DNA from 2 places in the Thermoanaerobacter ethanolicus JW 200 genome. Region 2 is predicted to be linked to the other one. Evidence: riboswitches for the same ligand, from Rfam matches in the RefSeq annotation. Region 2 holds a riboswitch; the other holds the start of a gene.
The links. Region 2 has a riboswitch for thiamine pyrophosphate ahead of thiC (phosphomethylpyrimidine synthase ThiC). Riboswitches for the same ligand answer to the same signal wherever they lie in the genome.
Positions count from the first base shown of each region.

Region 1 (4,556 bases), 1.4 Mb from region 2:
GCAGCCTTTCCTGCCTTTATCATCGCTTCTACTTGTTCATTTGTAAGAGTGCCTATATTTAAAACTAAAGCATCTGCTGCACTTACCATTTCTTCTACTTCTTCCAAGGCATGTGCCATGACTGGCAATGCTCCTATAGCCAGTGTTATATTAGCACAATCATTGACAGTAACTATATTTGTAATATGGTGAACTAAAGGTTTTTTCTCTCTTAAAATTTTCAACAATTCTTTTTTCATTTCAAATTCCTCCTATCGTTTATCGCTTTTGCTATAACCTCCAAAAGTTTTCTTGTATTGTTTTCTATATCCCCATAAAACACAGCTGAAACTGAAGATATCCCGTCTACTCCCGACTTTAACATGACTTCATAAGCATTATCTTTTGTTATACCTCCTATTGCAACTACGGGAATAGTGACTGCCTCTTTTATCTTTTTCAGCCCTTCTATTCCAATAGCTTCCGCCTCCGGCTTTGTAGGAGTCTTAAACACCGCTCCCACTCCTAAATAATCCGCTCCATCTCTTTGTGCTTTTAAAGCTTCTTCCACTGTCCTCGCTGATACCCCTACTATTTTATCATGACCTATTACTTTTCTTACAACATCTGCCGGCAAATCCTCCTGTCCAACGTGAACTCCATCTGCATCTACTGCCAAAGCTATATCCACTCTGTCGTTAATAATGAGAGGGATTCTATTTCTTTTTGTCACTTCTTTAACTTTGAGAGCAATTTCATAAAATTCCCTACTTGATATGTCTTTTTCTCTCAGTTGAATTACTGTTGCACCGCCTTTTATTGCTAATTCTACTGCGTCAGCAATATCCATATCCTTTATGTAAGACCTATCCGTTATAGCATAAAGGGTTAAGTCCATATCTCACACCTTCCTTATTTCTATATTCCAAAAATGGTTAGTGGGACCTACTCCATGCCCTATGGCCAACGAATGTTTTATAGCCCCTGTAATGTATGACTTCGCTCTTTTTATTGACTCAACTAAATCATAGCCTAAAGCGATATTGGCAGCTATAGCTGAGGAAAATGTGCAGCCTGTACCATGCGTGTTTTTAGTATCGATTCTCTCTGATGTAATTTCATAAAACTCTTTTCCATCGAAAAATACATCTAAAGCATCTCCTGTAAGATGTCCACCTTTTACCACCACTGTTTTTGCACCAAAATCTAAAATTCTTTTAGCTGCCTCTTTCATGTCATACACACTTTTGATTTCCCTTCCAATTAGCTCTCCTGCCTCCATAAGATTTGGCGTAACTACAAGGCTTAAAGGAATCAGTTCCTCTTTCAAAGCCTCCACTGCTTCCGGCTTCAATAAATAGCTTCCACTTTTTGAAATCATAACAGGGTCCAACACAATATTTTTTACATTGTAATCTTTTAACCCTTTTGCAACCATTTTAATTATGTCTTCATTAGACACCATACCTATCTTCACTGCATCTGGATATAAATCCTCAAAAATTGTCTTCATCTGCAAATACACCATATCAGGACTTATATCCTCAATTCCCAAAACCCCCATTGTATTTTGCGCTGTTATTGAAGTAATGACACTCATGCCGTATACTCCATGGGCTGAAAAAGTCTTTAAATCTGCCTGTATACCTGCTCCTCCCCCAGAGTCAGAGCCGGCAATAGTAAGGGCTAATTTCATAAAAACACCTCCAAATAATAAAATAAGCCCACCTGTGAGGTGAGCATTTTTACAAATGTTTTAAAAAGCATGCTTCCCTACGCAGGCATTACCCTGACAGGTTCAAAGGGTCGGGAACGAATCCCCTCTCAGCCACTTTTTGGCTCCCCTAGCACTTGTCATATTTAGTTTTAAGTAAATTGCTTAAACTAATTATACCACAAACGCAAAAGAATTCAACAATTATTTTGAAAATGATATCAATATTTAATGAGTTAAGTTATAAATTCCCCTTTTTCTGATAAAATTTAAGTGTTAACAAAAAAACATAAAATTACTGCCCTTAGCTCATTTTTGTAAGCTAAGGGCTCTCCTCAATTTCTCAGTCTTCATTTCTTATTTATCAAAAAGATATCCTATTTGAACTTGTTGTGCTATTGTTTGTCCTTCGCTGTCTGCAAAGATTAAAATTTCTTTGCCTTCAACATGGTTAAAATAATAACTATACTGTTCTTGTTCATTGCCTATTGTCTATCTGCTTGCTGTGAAATTTTTAAATTAAATTTTAGAAAGATTCTTCATAAATCTTGGCAATAACAGCTTCAGTTGCTTCCACTGGTGCATTAGAAAGCAATCCGTCCAGAGAAGGCGTAGTTTTAGCAAGCCTTACCAGAGTCGGAATATCCTCTTTTGTGAATCCAAAGTCCGAAAGTTTTTGGGTGCATCCTACCTTAAAGAGCCATTCTTCAACCTTTTTAGCTACATATTCTGCTTCAGCAGGCAGACCTTTTAGCCCAGGCACTATAGGACTATATACTTCAGCCAGAACTTCTGCAACAGATGGATAAATAGCCTTTACCACCGCAGGCAGTATAGCACCAAGTCCAAGACCATGAGCTATCTCGGGTTTTACTGCACTCAGAGGATGCTCTAGCGCATGGGTAAGGTGCAAAAGGCCATTGTCAAAAGAAATACCAGCTAAAGCAGAAGCGTAAAGCAAATAGTATCTGGCCACAAGGTTTTCAGGGTCATTTACAGCAGCGGGTAGGTAACGAACTATCAGCCTCACTGTTTCTTTTGCCATTAGGACGCTGTAAGGTGACGCTACAAGAGTGGTAGCAGCTTCGGTAACGTGGTTTAAAGCATCTATAGTAACCGCTATTGTCTGTTTTTTGTCAAGCTTTGTCATAAGGGAAGGGTCATCTATGGCATACATAGGATACAGGCAATCATAAGCAATTGCAGGCTTATAATTTTTTTCTGGGATTGTAGCCACCGCAAATCTGTCTACTTCGGTACCAGTACCATGAGTAAGGTTTATAGCTATAATAGGAGCAGCTTTTTCAGGTATGAATTTCTGTTCATAAAGTTCTCTTGCATTTTTATCAGTGTATTCCAGCAGTACAGCCACACTTTTCGCGGTATCTATAGGGCTGCCACCGCCAATGCCGATAACAGCTTTTGCCCCGGTTTCCCGGCCGATTTTGGCCGCCTCATCGATCATGTCAACAGTAGGATTGGGCCCAACTTTGTCATAAAGTGAATATTTGAATCCGAGTGTCTCAAGAGCCGGTTTTACCACATCCCAGGCCCCACTGGCTTTATAGGAACCTTTACCGGTTACAAGAATGACATTGTTGATACCTTTGTTTTTAAGAACTTCTAGAATATCTTTTATCTTTTTTATACTACCTATTCCAAAATAAGTCGTGTTTTTGCAGCGAAGTTCAAAAACCTTATTTGGATTTATTTTTGTTTCCCACACTTTAATTACCTCCTATTGTTAAATTTATAACAATCTCTGTATACAATTATAGCACTATCTTAGAAAATGGTCAACTCCAAGTTATAACATCTATTCTTATCTATTGCCTTTATTGCCCCATTTATAAATCCTTATAGTATAGTAAGTAACTATATTTACTTATTCTTTCTTTAAAGAAGTATGAAAGGATTCTATACATGCATTATCATAAGGACATCCTTTACTGCTAAATGAATGTTAATAATCGGCGTATACTAATAATATTAAAAGTCATGGGCTTGAAATTATCAAGCTTCCCTGACTTTTAACATATTTTTGTCTCACGTTTGCTAGTCTACAATTACAGTAGCTGTACCAGTGGATTTATGTCAATATGGTAGACACAAAAACTCGAAATTTTTATGCAGATTTTTTAATCAAATCCTCAAATTGTTGCGGAGTCATATACCCTATACTGCTATGTAGTCTTTTTCTATTATACCAAGCTTCAACTCTACTATAGTGTTTTTGAACTCTTCACTATATTTTCTTTGACCTCTTGGCATTTTGTGACACTTTCTCTCTTTATATTTTTATTTTAACCTGTTCGAGTTAAAGTATCTACAATAATATAATAACACCATATCACAACATTAAAGTAATGTGAATGGATATATTGACGATAACAAATATATTTTAAAAACATCTTTTCTTTTAGAGCATTAAATGTTAAACTCATATCGTAAAGGTTTCTCCTTCTATCAATGTTTTTAGCTTTAACAACTAATATTAGAGAAATACGGTACTTTCACGCATATTTTAAAAAATTACTCATTTTTATTTAGCCACAAAAAACTTTGCTATCTTTTTAATAATTTTATTTGCCAATTTGAAGTTTAAATTTATTGAGGTAGGTGAACTTTTTGTTAGAACTAATAAAAAAAGCTGAAGAAACACACACTCTCTCAAAGAATGAAATAGTTGAGCTTTTAAAGGACGATCAATATAACGATGAATTATTTAAAGCCGCAGATAGAGTAAGAAAAAAATATGTGGGAGATGAAGTGCATTTAAGAGGACTTATTGAATTTTCTAATATATGTAAGCAAAATTGCTTATATTGTGGTCTAAGAAGAGATAACAAAAATATAAAACGTT
Region 1 is NZ_CP033580.1:1,183,352-1,187,907, reverse strand. Features, by position in the region: gene thiM (hydroxyethylthiazole kinase) at 1-239, opposite strand, end outside; gene thiE (thiamine phosphate synthase) at 236-877, opposite strand; gene thiD (bifunctional hydroxymethylpyrimidine kinase/phosphomethylpyrimidine kinase) at 881-1,675, opposite strand; TPP riboswitch at 1,733-1,835, opposite strand; gene EB239_RS05845 (iron-containing alcohol dehydrogenase) at 2,220-3,419, opposite strand; partial or broken gene EB239_RS15210 (hypothetical protein) at 3,819-3,875, opposite strand; gene hydE ([FeFe] hydrogenase H-cluster radical SAM maturase HydE) at 4,322-4,556, shown strand, end outside.
Region 1: linked by a shared signal. The riboswitch ahead of thiD (bifunctional hydroxymethylpyrimidine kinase/phosphomethylpyrimidine kinase) and the one ahead of thiC (phosphomethylpyrimidine synthase ThiC) in region 2 are both predicted to bind thiamine pyrophosphate.

Region 2 (4,556 bases):
ATTGATACTTTTTGTTCTTTTAAAAACTTTAAAACTTTTTTCAAACCTAAAATATTTTCTTTATGAGTTTCAAGCCTTATATAAAAAGTATCTGTAAAACTTCCCTGACGAATTGGAAGAAAGTTTATCCTCTTATTATCTTTGATATCATAGTTTAACAATATATCAATTAAATCTGCCACTACAGCATCCCCTGTAGGAAGTTCTCCAGCACCTTTTCCTACAAAAACATATTCACCAAAACTATCCCCTCTAAGTATGATAGCATTATTTACGTCGTTTATCCTTGACAAAATATTATTTTCTTCGACTAAAACTGGTTCCACTCCTGCAAAGATGCCATCTTTGACTTTTTTGCCCCAGGCAAATAATTTTATTTTATATCCCCACTTATTGATGTAATTTAAATCTTGAGTCGTGATTTCGTCTATTCCTTTTCTGGTTATAGAATTTACTGGCACGTTTATATTGAACACTTTCCTCATTAATATAGCAAGTTTATAAAGGGCATCAAAGCCTTTTACGTCATAATCGGGATTTGCTTCTGCATATCCTAATTGCTGGGCTTCTTTAAGTGCTTCTTTATAACTTCTACCTTCAGTAGTCATTTTGGTGAGAATATAATTAGTAGTGCCATTTATTATACCGCCTACAAAATCTATTTCATCTGTAATTTTTAATCTATCAATTTGATGCAGTATAGGTATAGCCCCACCTACACTTGCCTCACATTTTAGAAATACTCTATTCTTTTCTGCTATTTCATTTAATTCTTCTCCATGCTTAGCTATCAATTCTTTATTTGCAGTGATTACATGCTTCCCTGAAGCCAAAGCCTCCTTCACATATTCGTAAGCTGGAGAAATACCTCCTATTGCTTCAATAACTATTTTTATCTCTTTATCTTTCAAAATTTCTTCAGCATTTTGGGTAAGTAGTCCTTCTACCTTCACTTTCCTTGGCTTATTGAGATTTTTCACGAGTATCTTCTTTATCTCAGGATAAACCCCTGTACTCTCCCTTATATGACCTCCTCTTGAAGTTATCAATTTATATACTCCTGTTCCTACTGTTCCAAGTCCTAATAATCCGATTTTTATTTTCATGTCACACCTCCAAATAAATTTTTAGGCCCTCTTCTCAATGAGAAGAGGGCCTAATAATCCGCCACTCCTCTCATCTCTCAGGTTAGACACCCTAACCTGCAGGATTTGGCACCAGACGCATATAAATGCCGGTTGCCGGGTTTCATCGGGCCAGTCCCTCCACCACTCTTGATAAGAGGTTTGTGTGTAATATATTCAATTTTGCATGTTGTAATCTATGTTATCACTTTGAAACTGTAAAGTCAAGAACTTTTTTTGTACTCTTTCTTAAATTTTTTCTAAATTTTAATATACGCCGATTTTTTTTAGTGGTATAATAATATTGTATAATATTTATACTCTATCGATTATAAAAATTTAATATTTGCCACATGGGGTGCCGGCGTAACCGGCTGAGAAAAAGGTGTTGCCTTTTAACCCATCGAACCTGTTAGGTTAGTACCTGCGTAGGGATGTGGTCATCTGCCATGGCTATAATCCCCATGGTTTATTTATTTTTTAAGGAGGTTTTTATTATGACACAATTGGAATACGCCCTTTCAGGCATTGTCACAAAAGAGATGAAAATAGTCGCAGAGTATGAAGGAGTAGACGAAGAATTTATTTTAGAAGGAGTTAAAAAAGGAGAAATAGTAATACCATCAAACATCAACCACAAAAACCTCATTCCCAAAGGCATAGGAAGGGGTTTATCGACAAAAGTAAATGCCAATATAGGAACCTCTGATGCATACCCTGAAATTGAAAAAGAAATTGAAAAATTAAATGTTGCTGTAAAAGCTGGAGCAGATGCGGTAATGGATTTAAGCACAGGGGGCGACATTAACCAATCTCGTAGAAAAATACTTGAAAATTCCCCTGTCCCTGTAGGCACTGTCCCTATGTATCAAGCAGCTGTAGAATCTATATCCAAATACGGTAGCATTGTAGCTATGCCTGAAGAATTTATTTTTGAAGTTATAGAAGAACAAGCAAAAGACGGGGTTGATTTTATTACAGTCCACTGTGGTCTAACATTTGAATCATTGAAAAAGCTTAAAGACAACGGCCGAGTGATGGATATAGTAAGCCGCGGTGGCTCCTTTACAATTGCTTGGATGCTCCATAACGACAAAGAAAATCCTTTGTATAAACATTTTGATAGGCTCCTTGATATTGCTAAAAAATATGACATAACTCTAAGCTTAGGAGATGGACTGCGTCCAGGTTGTCTTGAAGATGCTACAGACGCAGCACAAATTCAAGAACTTATAATCCTTGGCGAATTGGTAAAGAAATCTCGAGAGGCAGGAGTTCAAGTTATGGTAGAAGGACCCGGGCATGTGCCAATTGACCAAATTGAAGCAAATGTAAAACTTCAAAAACAACTTTGTCACAACGCTCCTTTTTATGTGCTTGGCCCTATTGTGACTGATATAGCTCCTGGTTATGACCACATAACTTCAGCAATCGGAGGAGCAATTGCAGCAGCTTCTGGTGCTGATTTCCTTTGCTATGTTACACCCGCTGAACATCTCGGACTTCCAGACAAAGAAGATGTCAAAGAAGGCGTTATTGCAGCAAAAATAGCTGCCCATGCTGCAGATATCGCAAAAGGCGTAAAAGGTGCTAAAGAAAAAGATTTAACTATGGCTAGAGCTAGAAAAGCCTTAAACTGGGATGACCAAATAAAGCTTTCTATAGACCCTGATAAAGCTTTTAAATATCGCGTCAATAAAAACATATCTACAGCCAAAACTTGCAGTATGTGCGGAAAATTCTGCGCTATGAAAATTGTCAGTGAGTACCTTGGAACTTCAACTATGACTTGCTAATACCTTTGCCTTATTTACATTCCCCCCTTGATTTTCTTTGCTAATTTCTGCTATAATAGAGGAAAACATCAAGGGGGTATTTTTTATGGAAAAGTGGCAGTGCACAGTATGCGGGTACATCTATGATCCAGAAGAAGGAGACCCATCACAAGGAATTGAACCAGGAACTCCTTTTGAAGAATTGCCTGATGATTGGGTCTGCCCGGACTGTGGAGTAGGAAAAGATATGTTTGAAAAAATGTGAGGGAGCAATTGCTCTCTCTTTTTATTGATTTTTAATAAGATTCATATTATTATAGTTGTATGAAATCATTATGCTCAAACAAAGATATAATCAAACTGTGGAGGGCGTGTAAATTTAATGAGTGAAGGTTTTAGGAGGTTAACTCCTGAAGAAGCTTTAGAAATTATAAAAAAGCAACAGCGAGGAAAATTAAAAATATTCTTAGGATATGCTCCTGGTGTTGGAAAAACTTATGCAATGCTCAATGAAGGCAACAGGCGTCTTAAAAGAGGTCAAGATGTAGTAATAGGTTATGTGGAAACTCATGGAAGAAAAGAGACAGAAGCACAAATAGGAAATTTAGAAATAATCCCGCGAAAAAAAATTGAATACCACGGCATGATATTAGAAGAAATGGATACCGACGCCATAATTGCTCGTAAACCAGAAGTAGTTTTGATAGATGAATTGGCACATACGAATGCGCCTGGCTCTAAGCACAAAAAAAGATATGAAGATGTGGAAGAAATTTTGCGCCATGGAATAAATGTAATTACAACACTTAACATCCAACATTTAGAAAGTTTAAATGACGTTATTCAACAAATCACAGGTGTTGCTGTAAGAGAAACAATCCCTGACAGCATAGTCGATAGCGCAGATGAAATTGTTGCTGTAGATTTGACTCCTGATGCTTTGCTTAATCGATTAAAAAGAGGAGATATTTATCCAGTAAGCAAAGTCGATGAGTGTCTATCTAACTTTTTTAGAAAGGGAAATTTAAATGCTTTAAGAGAGTTAATGCTAAGACTTACCGCCGAAGAAGTAGATATAGAATTAGAAGAATATATGAAAGAGCATGGAATAACTGATACATGGGAAACAAATGAAAAAATAATGGTGTGTATAACACCAAATCCACTATCTAAAAAGCTTATAAGAAGGGGTGCAAGGAGAGCAAGAAGATTCAAATGTGATTGGGTAGTAGTGTATGTAAACTGTACACATTTTCTTGCACCTAAACTTACTGAAAAAGATAAAGAAGTTTTAGAAAGCCATTTTATGTTAGCAAAACAATTAGGAGCAGAAGTCTACACATTGACAGGAAAAAGCGTGTCTGATGAGCTTTTAAAATTTGCAAAGCAAATGCACATTACACAAATAATAATAGGGCATTCTCAAAGGTCAAGACTGCAAACCTTTTTTAGAGGTTCTACTGTTATAAAGTTAATTAAAAAAGCAAAAAATATAGAAATTCACGTAATACCTTATAAATAACTTCTTCATTACTAAAAGGAGCAGTGAAAAATGGAAAACAAATTTAGAATCTCACTTATAACTTTTTTGTTAATTTTAGCAATAACCATGACAATGGTATTAGTTTTTCACCAACCTCCCTATATACCGCTTTTT
Region 2 is NZ_CP033580.1:2,626,071-2,630,626, forward strand. Features, by position in the region: gene EB239_RS13035 (homoserine dehydrogenase) at 1-1,106, opposite strand, end outside; SAM riboswitch class I at 1,174-1,284, opposite strand; TPP riboswitch at 1,469-1,576, shown strand; gene thiC (phosphomethylpyrimidine synthase ThiC) at 1,622-2,920, shown strand; gene rd (rubredoxin) at 3,006-3,164, shown strand; gene EB239_RS13050 (universal stress protein) at 3,282-4,421, shown strand; gene EB239_RS13055 (Na+/H+ antiporter NhaC family protein) at 4,452-4,556, shown strand, end outside.